DNA from 4 places in the Streptomyces sp. NPDC048171 genome. Region 3 is predicted to be linked to each of the others. Evidence: riboswitches for the same ligand, from Rfam matches in the RefSeq annotation. Region 3 holds a riboswitch; each other region holds the start of a gene.

The links. A riboswitch is a leader RNA that binds a small molecule or an ion and turns the genes downstream of it on or off. The one in region 3 is predicted to bind cobalamin.
Region 1: another riboswitch for cobalamin. It lies ahead of ACGF3J_RS23060 (ABC transporter substrate-binding protein); the one in region 3 lies ahead of ACGF3J_RS07150 (ribonucleoside-diphosphate reductase subunit alpha).
Region 2: another riboswitch for cobalamin. It lies ahead of cobN (cobaltochelatase subunit CobN); the one in region 3 lies ahead of ACGF3J_RS07150 (ribonucleoside-diphosphate reductase subunit alpha).
Region 4: another riboswitch for cobalamin. It lies ahead of ACGF3J_RS28705 (cobalamin biosynthesis protein); the one in region 3 lies ahead of ACGF3J_RS07150 (ribonucleoside-diphosphate reductase subunit alpha).

The regions. Positions count from the first base shown of each region.
Region 1 covers NZ_JBIDAU010000008.1:108,481-112,021, reverse strand. Annotated here, with positions in the region: gene ACGF3J_RS23065 (FecCD family ABC transporter permease) at 1-29, opposite strand, end outside; gene ACGF3J_RS23060 (ABC transporter substrate-binding protein) at 128-1,141, opposite strand; cobalamin riboswitch at 1,279-1,465, opposite strand; gene ACGF3J_RS23055 (fasciclin domain-containing protein) at 1,537-2,196, opposite strand; gene ACGF3J_RS23050 (M56 family metallopeptidase) at 2,549-3,481, opposite strand; gene ACGF3J_RS23045 (BlaI/MecI/CopY family transcriptional regulator) at 3,489-3,541, opposite strand, start outside.
Region 2 covers NZ_JBIDAU010000012.1:148,583-152,123, forward strand. Annotated here, with positions in the region: gene ACGF3J_RS31025 (precorrin-8X methylmutase) at 1-213, opposite strand, end outside; gene cobG (precorrin-3B synthase) at 210-1,514, opposite strand; cobalamin riboswitch at 1,570-1,718, shown strand; gene cobN (cobaltochelatase subunit CobN) at 1,748-3,541, shown strand, end outside.
Region 3 covers NZ_JBIDAU010000002.1:598,659-602,199, forward strand. Annotated here, with positions in the region: gene ACGF3J_RS07150 (ribonucleoside-diphosphate reductase subunit alpha) at 1-1,738, opposite strand, end outside; cobalamin riboswitch at 1,862-2,024, opposite strand; gene ACGF3J_RS07155 (GNAT family N-acetyltransferase) at 2,072-2,578, opposite strand; gene mctP (monocarboxylate uptake permease MctP) at 2,677-3,541, opposite strand, start outside.
Region 4 covers NZ_JBIDAU010000010.1:352,776-356,316, reverse strand. Annotated here, with positions in the region: gene ACGF3J_RS28715 (inorganic phosphate transporter) at 83-1,312, shown strand; gene ACGF3J_RS28710 (hypothetical protein) at 1,347-1,568, shown strand; cobalamin riboswitch at 1,704-1,845, shown strand; gene ACGF3J_RS28705 (cobalamin biosynthesis protein) at 1,945-2,910, shown strand; gene ACGF3J_RS28700 (cobyric acid synthase) at 2,907-3,541, shown strand, end outside.

The DNA of each region.
Region 1 (3,541 bases), on a different contig from region 3:
GGGTAGGCACGGCGGCCGGCCGTGCGTATGCCGGAGGGCGACCGCTCCCCGGACGCGGCCCGGTCCTCGGACGATATTCGGTCCCTGGAGGACGCCCCGTCCTCGGAAGCCGCCCGGCTCGCGGACGTCACTTGGTGAGGCCGTACTCGCGCAGCGCGGCCGCCACCTGTTCGACGCCCTCGACGGTGCGGATGGTGGGGTTCATGGCCTGCCCGCTGAGCAGGACGTACCGCTTCTCGCGGACGGCGGTCATGTTCCGGGTGACCGGGTCGGACTCCAGGAACTCGATCTTCTTCGCGGCGGTCTCGGCCGTCTGCGACTTGCGGGTGAGGTCGCCGAGGACGAGGACGTCCGGGTCGCGGTCGGCAACGGTCTCCCAGCCGACCTGCGGCCATTCGTCGTGGGTGTCGTCCATGGCGTTCTTCGCCCCGACCGCGCGGGTCATGACGCCTGGGGCGCCGCAGCAGCCGCCCATGTAGGGCGACGTGGAGTTGGCGAACCAGTACATGAGGGTGACGCCGGAGGCGTCGACGCCGGACGTCGCCTGCTTCACCCGGGACTTCAGGTCGGCGACCAACTTCTCGCCGCGTTCCTCGACGTCGAACAGCCGGGCCAGGTCTCGGACCTCACGGTAGACGGTGTCCATGGTGAAGGGCTCGCTGCGCACGCCGTCGCCGTCGCCGCTGTTGTCCTTGCCCACGCAGTCGGACGGGGAGAGGTAGGCCGGCACGCCGAGTTCGCGGAACTGCTCGGGGGTGGCCACTCCCCCGGTGCCGAGGGTGGAGGCGAAGGAGGCGGCGACGAAGTCGGGTTCGGCGTCCAGGACCGTCTCGAAGGACGGCATGTCGTCGGAGAGCCGGGGCACACCCGCGTTGGCCTTCTCCAGCCCCTTCATGACCGGGTCGGTCCACGTGGCGGTGCCCGCCATGCGGTCGGCCAGGCCGAGGGAGAGGAGGATCTCGGTGGTGCCCTGGTTGAGGGAGACCGCCCGCTGCGGAGGTGCGGCGACCTCGACCTCGCGGCCGCAGTCACGGACGGTGCGCGGGTAGCCGGCCGCGTCCGGCGCTGCGGAGTCGCCGCCGGTGTCCGTCCCGGATCCGCAGCCGGCGGCCAGCAGGGCGCCGGCCAGGAGCGGCACCAGGCCGCGGAGGGCCCGGGGGGAAGCAGGGAGGCGTCGGAAACCGGCGGGGCGCGCTGCGCGCGAGAAGGCGGGCAAGGAGGATCCTCTGGCGTCGAGGGCTCGTACGCGAAGCCCGTTCGTGCGGTGCGTCCCGCGCCGTACACGGCGCGGGTGCCAGCAGGTCTTCGGACTCGGGGTCGGCCGAGCGGGACGCCTTCCCGGGCGGCGTCCGCCGCCCAGTGGCCCGTGTCCCGCCCGTCACCCTCACCGCTGCGCGTCAGCTCCGGATTCGCACCGGATTCCCTGACCCACCAGGTGGGTTCGACTGGCTTCCGCAAGCTACCACAGGGCCCTCGCGCCGCCGGGGGGCGGGCGGCTGCCTCATCCGCCCCCCGGCGCCGACGCGCCCGACCGCGTCAGCTCTTCGGCATCAGGACGCTGTCGATGATGTAGACGTTGGCGTTGGCGGTCTTGACGTTGCCGCAGACCACGTTGGCGGAGTCGTTGACCTTGTAGGCCTCGTCCGAGCCGGAGGTGGTGAGCTTGGACTTCTGCAGGGTGTCGAAGGAGCCGTTCTCCAGGTCCTTGGGGGCGAGCTTCTGGCCCACGACGTGGTAGGTCAGGATGTCGGTGAGCATCGCCTTGTCGTTGAGGACCTTGTCCAGGTCGGCCTTCGGAATCTTGGCGAAGGCGTCGTTGGTCGGCGCGAACACCGTGATGTTCTCGGCGTTGTTGAGGGTGTCGACCAGACCGGCCTTCTTCACCGCCGACACCAGCGTGGACAGGGCCGGGTTGTTCGAGGCGGCGGTGGCGACCGGGTCCTTCGCCATGCCGTCGAACGAACCGGCGCCCTCCTTCGGCACGGTGGAGCAGGCCGGGCCGAACGGCTCGTCGGCGCCGGACATGCCGCCCGAGGTGTCCTCGGACTTGTCGTCGGTGGCTGCGGGGGCCGAGGACTCGGCCTGCGCGGAGTCCGAGGAGCCGCTGTCGCCGTCGTCGGAACAGGCGGCCAGCGACAGGGGCAGGACGGCGGCCGCGACGATGGCGACGGCGGAGCGACGGATACGGGCGTTCATGGATATCTCCCTGCAAATCGGCAGCACTGAGGCAGCGCTGATGTAGTGATGTGGAGCGATGTAGTGATCTGGAGCGTGGTACGCGTCGAGGTGGAGCGATGGTCCGCTCGGTGAGCTGTCCGCCCGGTGGGTGGTTCCTATACGCGTGGAGGCCGAGCCGCCCTGCGTATCGCAGGCAGGGAGCGCGGGCGGGCGGTCCGCTGTCGGTGTGGTCTCGGTTCTTCCCTCACACGGGGAATCCGGAGCAGGGCGGGTTCCGGATTGGCCGATCACCCGATCGAGTGGGGAAGTTTCTCGGACACCTCTGTGACCAGGGGTTTCACCCGGAGGAGGCCGTCAACATGACGGAGGCTCAGAGCGGGGTGGCGGCCCGCAGGATGAGGAACATGGTGACGGCGGAGTTCGCCGACGACATCGCCGACACGGCCGTTCCGGCGGCCGCGGCCCACGCGGCCAGTCCCACCGAGGTGAACAGCGAGGGCCAGGTGCGGACGGCGGGCGCGGGACCCAGCAGGGCCGCCACCCGGCGCGGCACGGGGCCGGGCGCCGCGAGGCCGGCCAGGGTCGCGACCGGGGTGCCCCGGGAGACGAGGGCCGCCTTGCCGATCGCGGTCGCCACGGTGCGACGGTCGCCGACCACCTTGGCGGCCGCCTCGTCGGCCCAGCGTTCGGCCGTGTAGGAGACGGCGGTGCGCAGGGGGCGCAGGAACGGGTTGGCCAGCGCGGCGAGCCGGACGGCCAGCAGGAAGCGGTGGTGGCGGGCGGCGAGGTGGGCCCGCTCGTGGGCGAACAGCGCGCGCCGCTCGGCCGGTTCGAGGCAGTCGAGCAGCGCGGTGCTGACCACCACCCGGTCCCGGCGTCCGCCGGGCAGGGCGTACGCGTAGGGCACGTCGTCCGGCAGTACGGCCACGCCGGTGCCCCGCAGTCCGGCGAGGGCGCGGTGGGCCCGGCGGCGCACCCGGCCGTGCCGCCACAGCGCCCGGACCGAGACCAGGAGTACCGCGCACAGAGCGGGAATCGCCGCCTTGCCGACGACCTCGTCGTAGGGCACCGCCGCCCGCACCTCGGGGTCCGACCAGCCGTCGGGCAGCGGGTTGCCGGGCAGTTGCGCGGTGCCGACCACCATCACCAGCGCCAGGCACACGGTGCTGCACAGCGCCATGACGGCGGCGACGGCGGTGAGCAGCCTGGTCGCGGTGCGCGGGTGCAGGCGCTGCTCGGCCAGCCGGGCGACGGGCCATGCCGTCAGCGGCAGGACCAGTGGCAGGAAGACGAAGACCCCCATGGCGGTGTCAGCCGTCCTCCGCGCCGTGCGCGTGCCCGAGCAGGTCGCGCAGCAGCCGCT
Region 2 (3,541 bases), on a different contig from region 3:
GGGCGTGTGGCCGATGTCGCGCACGAGGTCGACCATGCCGCAGGCGTGGATCATCCGGACGGCGACCCGGCTGACGTCGGCGGGCAGGCCCGTGAGGTCCGCCTCCGCCCGGATCGTGGCGAAGGACTGGCGGTAGATGGCCGCTCCGTCCTTCTCGTATGCGTGCGTGGTCACCGTGTAATTCCCGCTGCTCTCGGTCGTCGTAGGGCTCATGGGTTGATCGCCGCCAGTGCGGTGGCGAGTTGGGAGGGGTCCGTCAGGACCGTGGTGCGGGTCGGTCCGCCGGGCGGGCCGACGGTGAGGCGGTAGCCGCCCTCGGGGACGGCGACCAGGTCGATCCGCTCGCCCCGCGGGTGTCCGCAACGGCGTTCGCAGCCGGACCAGTACAGGGGGAGCGGGGACCGGCCCGCGGCGGACAGGCCGCCGGCCGCGTCCGCCCGCACGTCGGCGTGGGACTTCCCGCACCCCGGGCGGCCGATGCAGGCACCGACGCGCGGCCAGGGGGAGGCGGCGTCGGTGACGAGGCCGGCGGCGGAGAGGCGGTCGAGGGCGTCGGCGGTGTCCGTCGTGCCCAGGCCCCCGACGGGTACGACGACGCCGCGCCACGGCGTCAACCGCAGTTCGGTGTCCCGCGTCGAGGCGGCGACGCGGGTCAACTCCCGCCACTGCGGGCCGGTGAGACGGCCCAGCGGAACGTGCACGCACAGGGCGTCCCCGACGAGCCCGGGGGGAGGCCCGGCTGTACGGCGCGTGTCCGTCCGCTCCTTGACGTGGGCGACCCCCGCCTCGGACAGACGGCGGTCCACCGCCCGCGTCAGGACAGCGGCCGGTACGGCGAGTTCGTCCACCCGCCACGCCCGCTCCCCGGACTCGCGCGCGACGTCGAGGAAGGTCTCGGCCGCCAGCAGCGCCGCCCGGGACGCCTCGCCCGCGGCCACCCGCCAGGCGCCGTCCACCGAGCCCAGCGCGACCAGCGCGTCGTCGCCGGCGGCTCGCACGGTGACGTCGGCGCCGAGCCCGGTCACGTCCCCGCGCCCGTCGTCGAGCGCGAACAGGAACCGGCCCGACAGCTCCCGCGCCCCGTCGCTCGCGCACAGCGCGGCGTCCAGGTCCGACAGCCAGGGCCGTACGTCCCGCAGCCCGCGCCCGTCGAGGCCGGACAGCGGTGAGGCGACGATGTTGCGCACCCGTTCGTGCGCGGGCGAGGGCAGCAGCCCGGCCGCGTCCAGCAGCCCGGCGAGCTCCCCGCCGCAGCCGTCGCGCAGCCCCCGCAGTTGCACGTTGCCCCGGGACGTCAGATGGAGGTCCCCGTCGCCCAGCCGCAGGGCCGCGTCCGCCAGCGCCTCGGCCTGGCCGACGCCCAGGACCCCGCCGGGTATCCGTACCCGGGCGAGGGCACCGTCGTCGGCGGCGTGCAGCCTCAGCGTCCCCGGGCAGGCGTCACCACGGTCCCGTGAGACCGCTGTGGCCTGGGAGGATGTGGAAGGGAGCGCCGAGGACATGGCGGCGAGCATACCGACCATCACACCGGTGGCACCCCCCGCCCTTCCCGGCGGGACCCTTACTATGCTCCTGGGTGGATCATCCGGTCCGCCCACCGCCAGACGGCGACAGGGGAGGAAGCCGGTGTGAATCCGGCGCGGTCCCGCCACTGTGAGTCCGGCCACCCTCAGGGGCCGCACGAGTCAGGAACTCCCGCCGTCTCTCACCGCCCGGGGCGCGGACCCCGAGGAAGGGCAGACGCCGCATGCCGCATTCGTCCGGGGAGCGCGCCTCGCACCCCAGCATCCTGCTCCTGTCGACGTCCGACACCGACCTGCTGAGCGCCCGCGCCGCCACCGGTCCGGTCACCTACCGGTTCGCCAACCCCGCCCGCCTCCCGCTCGACGACCTGCCCGCCCTGCTGGACGGCGTCGGGCTGGTCGTCGTACGCCTCCTCGGCGGAGTGCGTGCCTGGCGCGAGGGTCTCGACCTGCTCCTCGCCGACGGCCGCCCCGTCGTGGTGCTCAGCGGCGAACAGGCCCCGGACGCCCAGCTGATGGAGGCCTCCACCGTCCCCGTCGGCCTCGCCGCGGAGGCGCACGCCTACCTCGCCCACGGCGGCCCCGCCAACCTGGAGCAGCTGGCCCGGTTCCTCTCCGACACCGTGCTCCTCACCGGCCACGGCTTCGACCCGCCGACGCCCGCCCCCACCTGGGGCCCGCTGGAGCGCACGCCTCGCCCGGACGCCGACGGGCCCACCGTGGCCGTGCTCTACTACCGCGCCCACCACATGAGCGGCAACACGGACTTCGTGCACGCCCTGTGCGACGCCGTCGAGAACGCGGGCGGGCGGCCGCTGCCCCGCTACGTGGCCTCCCTGCGCGCCCCCGAGCCCGAACTGATCGAGGACCTGCGGGCGGCCGACGCGATCGTCACCACCGTCCTCGCGGCCGGCGGCACCAGGCCCGCCGAGGCGTCCGCCGGCGGTGACGACGAGTCCTGGGACGCCGGCGCGCTCACCACCCTCGACGTCCCCATCCTCCAGGCCCTGTGCCTGACCGGCTCCCGCGCCGACTGGGAGAGCAACGACGAGGGCGTCTCCCCGCTGGACGCCGCCAGCCAGATAGCCGTTCCCGAGTTCGACGGCCGCCTGATCACCGTGCCCTTCTCCTTCAAGGAGATCGACGCGGACGGCCTCCCCGCCTACGTCGCCGACCCCGAGCGCGCCGCCCGCGTCGCCGGCATCGCCGTGCGCCACGCCCGCCTGCGGCACATCCCGGCGGCCGACAAGCGCCTGGCCCTGGTCCTGTCCGCCTACCCGACCAAGCACTCCCGCATCGGCAACGCCGTCGGCCTGGACACCCCGGCCAGCGCGGTGGCCCTGCTGCGCCGACTGCGCGAGGAGGGCTACGACTTCGGCACCGACGCCGAGGTCCCGGGCCTGGCCTCGGGCGACGGCGACGAACTGATCCGCGCGCTCATCGAGGCGGGCGGCCACGACCAGGACTGGCTCACCGAGGAACAGCTCGCCCGCAACCCGGTCCGCATCGCGGCCGCCGACTACAAGCGCTGGTACGCCACCCTGCCCGCGGAGCTGCGCACGGCCGTCGAGGAACACTGGGGCCCGGCACCGGGCGAGATGTTCGTCGACCGCAGCCGCAATCCGGAGGGCGACATCGTCCTCGCCGCCCTGCGCCGCGGTAACCTGCTGATCCTCATCCAGCCGCCGCGCGGCTTCGGCGAGAACCCCATCGCCATCTACCACGACCCCGACCTGCCGCCCTCCCACCACTACCTCGCCGCCTACCGCTGGATCGCCGCGCGGGCCGAGGACGGCGGCTTCGGCGCCGACGCGATGATCCACCTGGGCAAGCACGGCAACCTGGAGTGGCTGCCCGGCAAGAACGCCGGCCTGTCCGCCGCCTGCGGCCCCGACGCCGCCCTCGGCGACCTGCCGCTGATCTACCCCTTCCTCGTCAACGACCCCGGCGAGGGCACCCAGGCCAAGCGCCGCGTGCACGCCACCCTCGTCGACCACCTCGTGCCGCCGATGGCCCGC
Region 3 (3,541 bases):
CGCCCCGGGCGGTACGGGTCTTCTCCCAGGCCGGCAGCGGGCCGTTGCGCTCGGCGAGGTCGGTGGACGTCTCGTACGCGGCGAGCATGATCCGCTCGGCGATGCGGGTGGACAGGGCCTTCGCCTCGGGCGAGTCGAAGGGGAGGCGCAGCTGGAAGAAGACGTCCTGGAGACCCATCGCGCCCAGGCCCACCGGGCGCCAGCGGGCGTTGGAGCGGCCCGCCTGCTCGGTCGGGTAGAAGTTGATGTCGACGACCCGGTCCAGGAAGGTGACGGCGGTGCGGACGGTGGCGTCCAGCCGCTCCCAGTCGATGTCGCCCCGGGCCGCGTCGACGAACGCGCCGAGGTTGACCGAGCCCAGGTTGCAGACCGCGGTCTCGCCGTCGTCCGTGACCTCCAGGATCTCCGTGCAGAGGTTGGAGGAGTGGATGACGTTGCCGGGCTCGGCCGTCTGGTTGGCGGTGCGGTTGGCGGTGTCCTTGAAGGTCATCCAGCCGTTGCCGGTCTGCGCGAGGGTGCGCATCATGCGGCCGTACAGTTCGCGGGCGGGCAGGGTCCTGCGGGCGAGCCCGGCGGCCTCGGCCTTGCGGTAGGCCGCGTCGAACTCGGCGCCGTACAGGTCGGTCAGCTCGGGCACGTCGGCGGGCGAGAACAGCGACCACTGGCCGTCGGCGTCCACGCGGCGCATGAACTCGTCCGGGATCCAGTGCGCCAGGTTCAGGTTGTGCGTGCGGCGGGCGTCTTCGCCGGTGTTGTCCCGCAGCTCCAGGAACTCCTCGATGTCCGCGTGCCAGGTCTCCAGGTAGACCGCCGCCGCGCCCTTGCGCCGGCCGCCCTGGTTCACGGCCGCCACCGAGGCGTCCAGCGTCTTCAGGAACGGGACGATGCCGTTGGAGTGCCCGTTGGTGCCCCGGATCAGCGAACCCCGGGAGCGGACGCGGGAGTAGGCGATGCCGATGCCGCCGGCGTGCTTGGAGAGCCGGGCGACCTGGTGGAGGCGGTCGTAGAGGGAGTCCAGCTCGTCCTTGGGGGAGTCGAGGAGGTAGCAGGACGACATCTGGGCGTGCCGGGTGCCCGAGTTGAACAGGGTGGGGGAGGAGGGCAGGTAGTCGAGGTGGCTCATCAGGCCGTAGAGCGCGGTGACCTCGTCCACGGAGCGTGAGGTGTCGTCCTCGGCGAGGCCGGCGGCGACCCGCAGCATGAAGTGCTGGGGCGTTTCGACGACCTTGCGGGTGATCGGGTGCCGCAGCAGGTAGCGGCTGTGCAGGGTGCGCAGCCCGAAGTAGCCGAAGCGGTCGTCGGCGGCCCGGTCGATCGTCGCGTCCAGCCGGTCCGCGTGCTGCCGTACGAACTCGGCGGTGCGGTCGGCGATCAGGCCCTCGCGGTGCCCGGTGGCGACCGACTCGGTGAAGGACGTGACGCCCTGGGAGGCGGCCTCCACGCGGATGCCGATGGTCAGCAGCCGGGCGGCCAGCCGGGAGTAGACCGGGTCCTCGGAGATGAGACCGGCCGCCGCCTCCGTGGCCAGCTCGCGCAGCTCGGCCTCGTCCGCGTGGGCGGACCGGCCGCGCAGCGCGGCGGCGGCGACCCGGCCGGGGTCGGCGTCGGGGAGGTCGGCGGTCAGCTCGGTCAGGGTCCGCAGCAGGGCGGCACCGGGTCCGTCGGACTCCTCGGTCACCGGCATCGCTGAAGTCGTCACCGGGGTCGCTGCGGCCGGATCGGCTGGCGCGATGGTCACGTGGGGGCACTCCCTCGCTCGGCACGGGGCCTGGCGGAGGGCAGGGGGCAGCACACGAGCGCACGCGGCGTCGCGTCCACCGGCCCACTCCACGAGGCCCGGACGTCATGGCACCCGGGCCGGGAGGCCGGGCACACTGTCGGCAGGTCCTCGGACTGAGGCACGCGTGCACGTACGTCCGAGAACGTACGGATACACGCATGTACACCGTTGCGGGACAGTTCCGGATTCACACCGGATTCCCCTGCGACGACAGCGAGCACGAGCATACATCTTGTGCCGGGCTCCGCCAGCACCCCCAGATGTTGTGTCCGCCAGCGTGTCGGGGTGGTGTCAGAGCGTCAGTTCGTAGGTGAGGAGAGTGATGTCGTCCAGCTCCGGCAAGGGGTTCCAGTCGCGGTCCGGGGTGCGGGTGAAGCCCAGGCGCGCGTAGAGGCGGTGGGCGGTGCGCATGGTGGCCTGGGTGGACAGCACGACGCGCACGCAGCCCTCCACGGACCGGGCGCGGTCGACGCAGGCCCGCACGAGCGCCTCGCCGGCCCCGCGTCCGCGTGCCTCGCGGGCGACGGCGAGCATGCGTATCTCGGCCTCACCGGGCCGGGCGATGTCCGCCATGGGCCCGCCGGAGGGCACGAAGGTCACGCCGCCGAGCACCCCGCCGTCCGCCGCGGCGACCAGCACCTCGGCGGCCGCCGCCCGCTTGGCCACGGCGCGCAGCTCGTGCAGGTACGCGTCGTCGTCCCCGAAGTCGAGGAGGCCGTCGCGCAGATAGGCCTGTGCGGTGATCTCGCCGAGGGTGTCGTACTCCTCGGCCGCCGCCCGCCGGATCACGAAGTCCATGACCCCGAGTGTGCCCGACGGGTACGACAACGGGCCGCCGGATTTCTCCGACGGCCCGCTGACGAGGAAGACCTCTGCGAAGGACCTCTACGAAGGACCTAGTGCGAGGTACCCGCCGTGGCCGGCGGCAGTTCGACCTCGACGCCCGGGTCGCCCGCGTCCGCCGTGTAGTCGCTCGGCTTGGTCTCGTCGACGCCGTCGGGCGCCTTGACCGCCCGCAGGACGAAGGTCAGGACCACGGTGACCAGGATGTTCAGCACGAAGGCGGTGAGACCGATGTAACCGATCTCGCCGATGCCGGGGATCTCGTCGGAGGAGCCGCCGAAGTGCTTCTGCGTCGGGGAGGCCACACCGTACGCGGCGACCGTGCCGTAGACCATGCCGACCGCCCAGCCGCCGAGCAGCGCCCAGCGGTGGAACCAGCGCGTGAACAGGCCGCCGACCAGCGCCGGGAAGGTCTGCAGGATCCAGATGCCGCCGAGCAGCTGGAAGTTGATCGCGACCGTCTTGTCCATGCCCAGGACGAAGACCAGCGCGCCCACCTTCACCAGCAGCGACACCAGCTTGGAGACCTTGGTCTCCTGGGCCGGGGTGGCGTCCGGCTTGATGAAGTCCTTGTAGATGTTGCGGGTGAAGAGATTCGCCGCCGCGATCGACATGATCGCCGCCGGCACCAGCGCGCCGATGCCGATGGCCGCGAAGGCCACGCCCGCGAACCAGTCCGGGAACATGTTCTCGAACAGCTGCGGGATCGCCAGCTGCCCGTTCTCCACCTTGACGCCCGCCGCGATCGCCATGAAGCCCAGCAGCGCGAGCAGCCCCAGCATCAGCGAGTACAGCGGCAGGATCGTGGTGTTGCGCCGGATCACCTCACGGCTGCGGGAGGACAGCGTCGCGGTGATCGAGTGCGGGTACATGAAGAGCGCCAGGGCCGAGCCGAGCGCCAGCGTGGCGTACGTCCAC
Region 4 (3,541 bases), on a different contig from region 3:
GACGCCCTGCCCAGTTCATCTTCCGTTCACCATGGTTACCTACGTTCGTCCAGCCAATGACCTCGAACGATTGCCTGGGTAAATGGAAAGCTTCTCGCTGATCCTCGCGATTGTGGTGGTAACCGCACTCGCGTTTGATTTCACGAACGGTTTCCACGACACCGCGAACGCGATGGCAACGACCATTTCGACCGGTGCGCTCAAGCCCAAGGTGGCGGTGGCGATGTCCGCCGTCCTCAACCTTGTAGGCGCCTTCCTCTCGGTGGAGGTCGCCAACACGATCTCCAAGGGTCTCGTCGACGAGACCGGCATCCGTCCCGAGGTCATCTTCGCCGCCCTGGTCGGCGCGATCCTCTGGAACCTGCTGACCTGGCTGGTCGGCCTCCCGTCCAGTTCCTCGCACGCCCTGATGGGCGGTCTGATCGGTGCCGCGGTCGCCTCGGCCGGCGTCGGCGCCGTCAACGGCGACGCGCTCGTCACCAAGGTGCTGATCCCCGCGATCGCCGCCCCGATCGTCGCCGGTGTCGCGGCGCTGCTGGGCGCGCGGCTGACCTACCGGCTCGGCCGCCGGGCCGACGGCAAGGCCGCCGCCAAGGGCTACCGCGCCGGGCAGATCGCCTCCGCCGGGCTGGTCTCGCTGGCCCACGGCACCAACGACGCCCAGAAGACGATGGGCATCATCACCCTCGCCCTGGTCGCCGGCGGCGCGCTCGCCCCCGACTCCGACCCGCCCCTGTGGGTCATCCTCTCCGCGGGCATCGCCATCGCGCTCGGCACCTACCTCGGCGGCTGGCGCATCATCCGCACCATGGGCAAGGGCCTGACCGACCTCCAGCCGCAGCAGGGCTTCGCCGCCCAGACCAGCGCCGCGACGGTCATCCTGGCCTCCTCCCACCTCGGCTTCTCCCTCTCCACCACGCACTCGGTCTCCGGTGCGGTGATGGGCGCCGGTCTCGGCCGCAAGGGCGGCGTGGTGCGCTGGTCCACGGCCACCCGGATGTTCGTCGCCTGGGGTCTGACGCTGCCGGCCGCGGCCCTGGTCGCCGCGATCGCCGAGTGGGTCTGCCGCATGGGCGACTGGGGCACGGCCTGCGTCGCGGTCTTCCTGGTCGCCTCCAGCGCCGCCATCTGGAAGATCTCCCGGCGCGAGGTCGTCGACCACACCAACGTCGTCGACCCCCACGAGTCGGAGTCGGCCGGTGTGGTCACCACGGCGATGGCCGCCGTCTCGCCGCCCCCGGCGCACCTGACCGAGGAGCTGCCGGCCGACCCGTCCGAGGCCAAGACCCCGTCGGCCGCCACCACCGTCTGAGCCCGCGTCCCGGGTACGAAGGAAGCGAACCCCCATGAGCATCGACTGGGCAGCACTGGGCTCCGTCTTCGGCGTCAGCCTCGTCGCCACCGTGGCCCTGGTGGGCCTGTTCACCCTCGGCATCGTCGGACTCACCCGCCAGGAGCGGGCCACCGCCGAGGGCGGCTCCGCAGCCCTCGCGGTCACCGGCGCGTACGCGTGCTTCGCGGCCTGCGCGGCGGCGGTGGCGTACGGCATCTATCTGATCATCGCCTGACCCGCCGCACACCCCCGGGGCGGGGCGCGGGACGGACTCGGACCGTCGCGCGCCCCGCCCTTCGTGTACCGGCGCGCACCACCCGTGTGTGGGGCTTCGCACACTCCCCCGCCGCAGGTCAACGCCAGGTTGACGGGTGTTCTCGCGCCGTGGTGGACTTCCGGGGCCATCTACGGCGGCAGGAGAGGAAGCCCGGTGCGATTCCGGCGCGGTCCCGCCACTGTGACCGGGAGCAGACCCCGGTAGCCAGGAACTCTCACCGCCGGACTCTTCGAACCAGGGCGTGGACACCCTGAGTGAGGACGCGACGCGATGCCCGGCTGCCGATCGACGTTCAGTACCAGGTGCTCCCCCGCCCGTGTGACCGGCTGAACCCGTGCGTGCCGGACGCGTCTTCGCGTACGGCGCCGCCGCCGGCCTGCTCGGTGACCTCCTCCTCGGCGACCCCCGCCGCGGGCATCCGGTCGCCGCGTTCGGCCGCGCCGCCGGTGCCGTGGAACGGGTGCTGTGGCGTGACCACCGGGGCTGGGGCGCGCTGCACACCCTCGTGTGCGCCGGAGGCGCCACCGCCCTCGGCGCGGCCGCCGCGCACGCCGTACGCCGCTCCCCCGCCGCCTCGGTCGCGCTGACCGGCGCGGCCACCTGGGCCGTGGTCGGCGGTACGTCGCTCTCGCGCGAGGCCCTGGCCGTCGGCCGGGCGCTGGAGGCCGGGGACGTCGACGCGGCCCGGGCGCGGCTGCCGCACCTGTGCGGGCGGGACCCGCAGTCGCTGGACGCCGACGGGATCGCGCGGGCGGTCGTGGAGTCGGTCGCCGAGAACACCTCGGACGCGGTGGTGGGTGCCCTGGTGTGGGGTGCCGTCGGCGGAGTGCCGGGACTGCTCGGCTTCCGGGCGGTGAACACCCTGGACGCCATGGTCGGCCACAAGTCGCCCCGCTACCGGCGGTACGGCTGGGCCTCGGCCCGCCTCGACGACCTCGCGGGCTGGCCGGGCGCCCGGCTGACCGCCCTGCTGACCACCGTGGCCGGCGGCGATCCGCGGGGCGCCGTACGGGCCTGGCGCGCGGACGCCGGACGGCACCCGAGCCCCAACGCCGGTCCCGTGGAGGCGTCTTTCGCGGGCGCCCTCGGGGTGCGGCTCGGCGGGACGCTCTCCTACGGCGGGCGGGTCGAGCACCGGCCCGTGCTCAACGGGGCGGCGGGGCGCGACGTCCGGGCCGGTTCCGGCGACATCGAACGGGCCGCACGGCTCTCCCGGCGCGTGGGTCGGCTGGCGCTCGTCGTGTGCGCGGGCGCGCGGCTGCTGGTGCGCGGGGCCGTCAGGAAGGGACGTACGTCATGAACGGTGGACTCCTCGTCGCCGGCACCACCTCCGACGCCGGCAAGAGCGTCGTCACGGCCGGGATCTGCCGCTGGCTGGTGCGCCAGGGCGTGAAGGTGGCGCCCTTCAAGGCGCAGAACATGTCGCTCAACTCCTTCGTGACGCGCGAGGGCGCGGAGATCGGGCGGGCGCAGGCCATGCAGGCCCAGGCCTGCCGGGTGGAGCCGACCGCGCTGATGAACCCGGTGCTGCTCAAGCCCGGCGGTGAGCGCAGCAGCCAGGTGGTGCTGCTCGGCAGGCCCGTCGGCGAGATGAGCGCCCGCGGCTACCACGGCGGGCGGCAGGAGCGGCTGCTCGGCACGGTGCTCGACTCGCTGGCCGAACTGCGCGGCGCCTACGACGCGGTGATCTGCGAGGGCGCGGGCAGCCCGGCCGAGATCAACCTGCGCCGCACCGACATCGTGAACATGGGGATCGCGCGGGGCGCCGGGCTGCCCGTGCTGATCGTCGGCGACATCGACCGCGGGGGCGTGTTCGCCTCCTTCTTCGGCACGGTGGCGCTGCTCTCGCCCGAGGACCAGGCGCTGGTCGCCGGGTTCCTCGTCAACAAGTTCCGCGGCGACGTGTCGCTCCTCGAACCCGGCCTCGACAT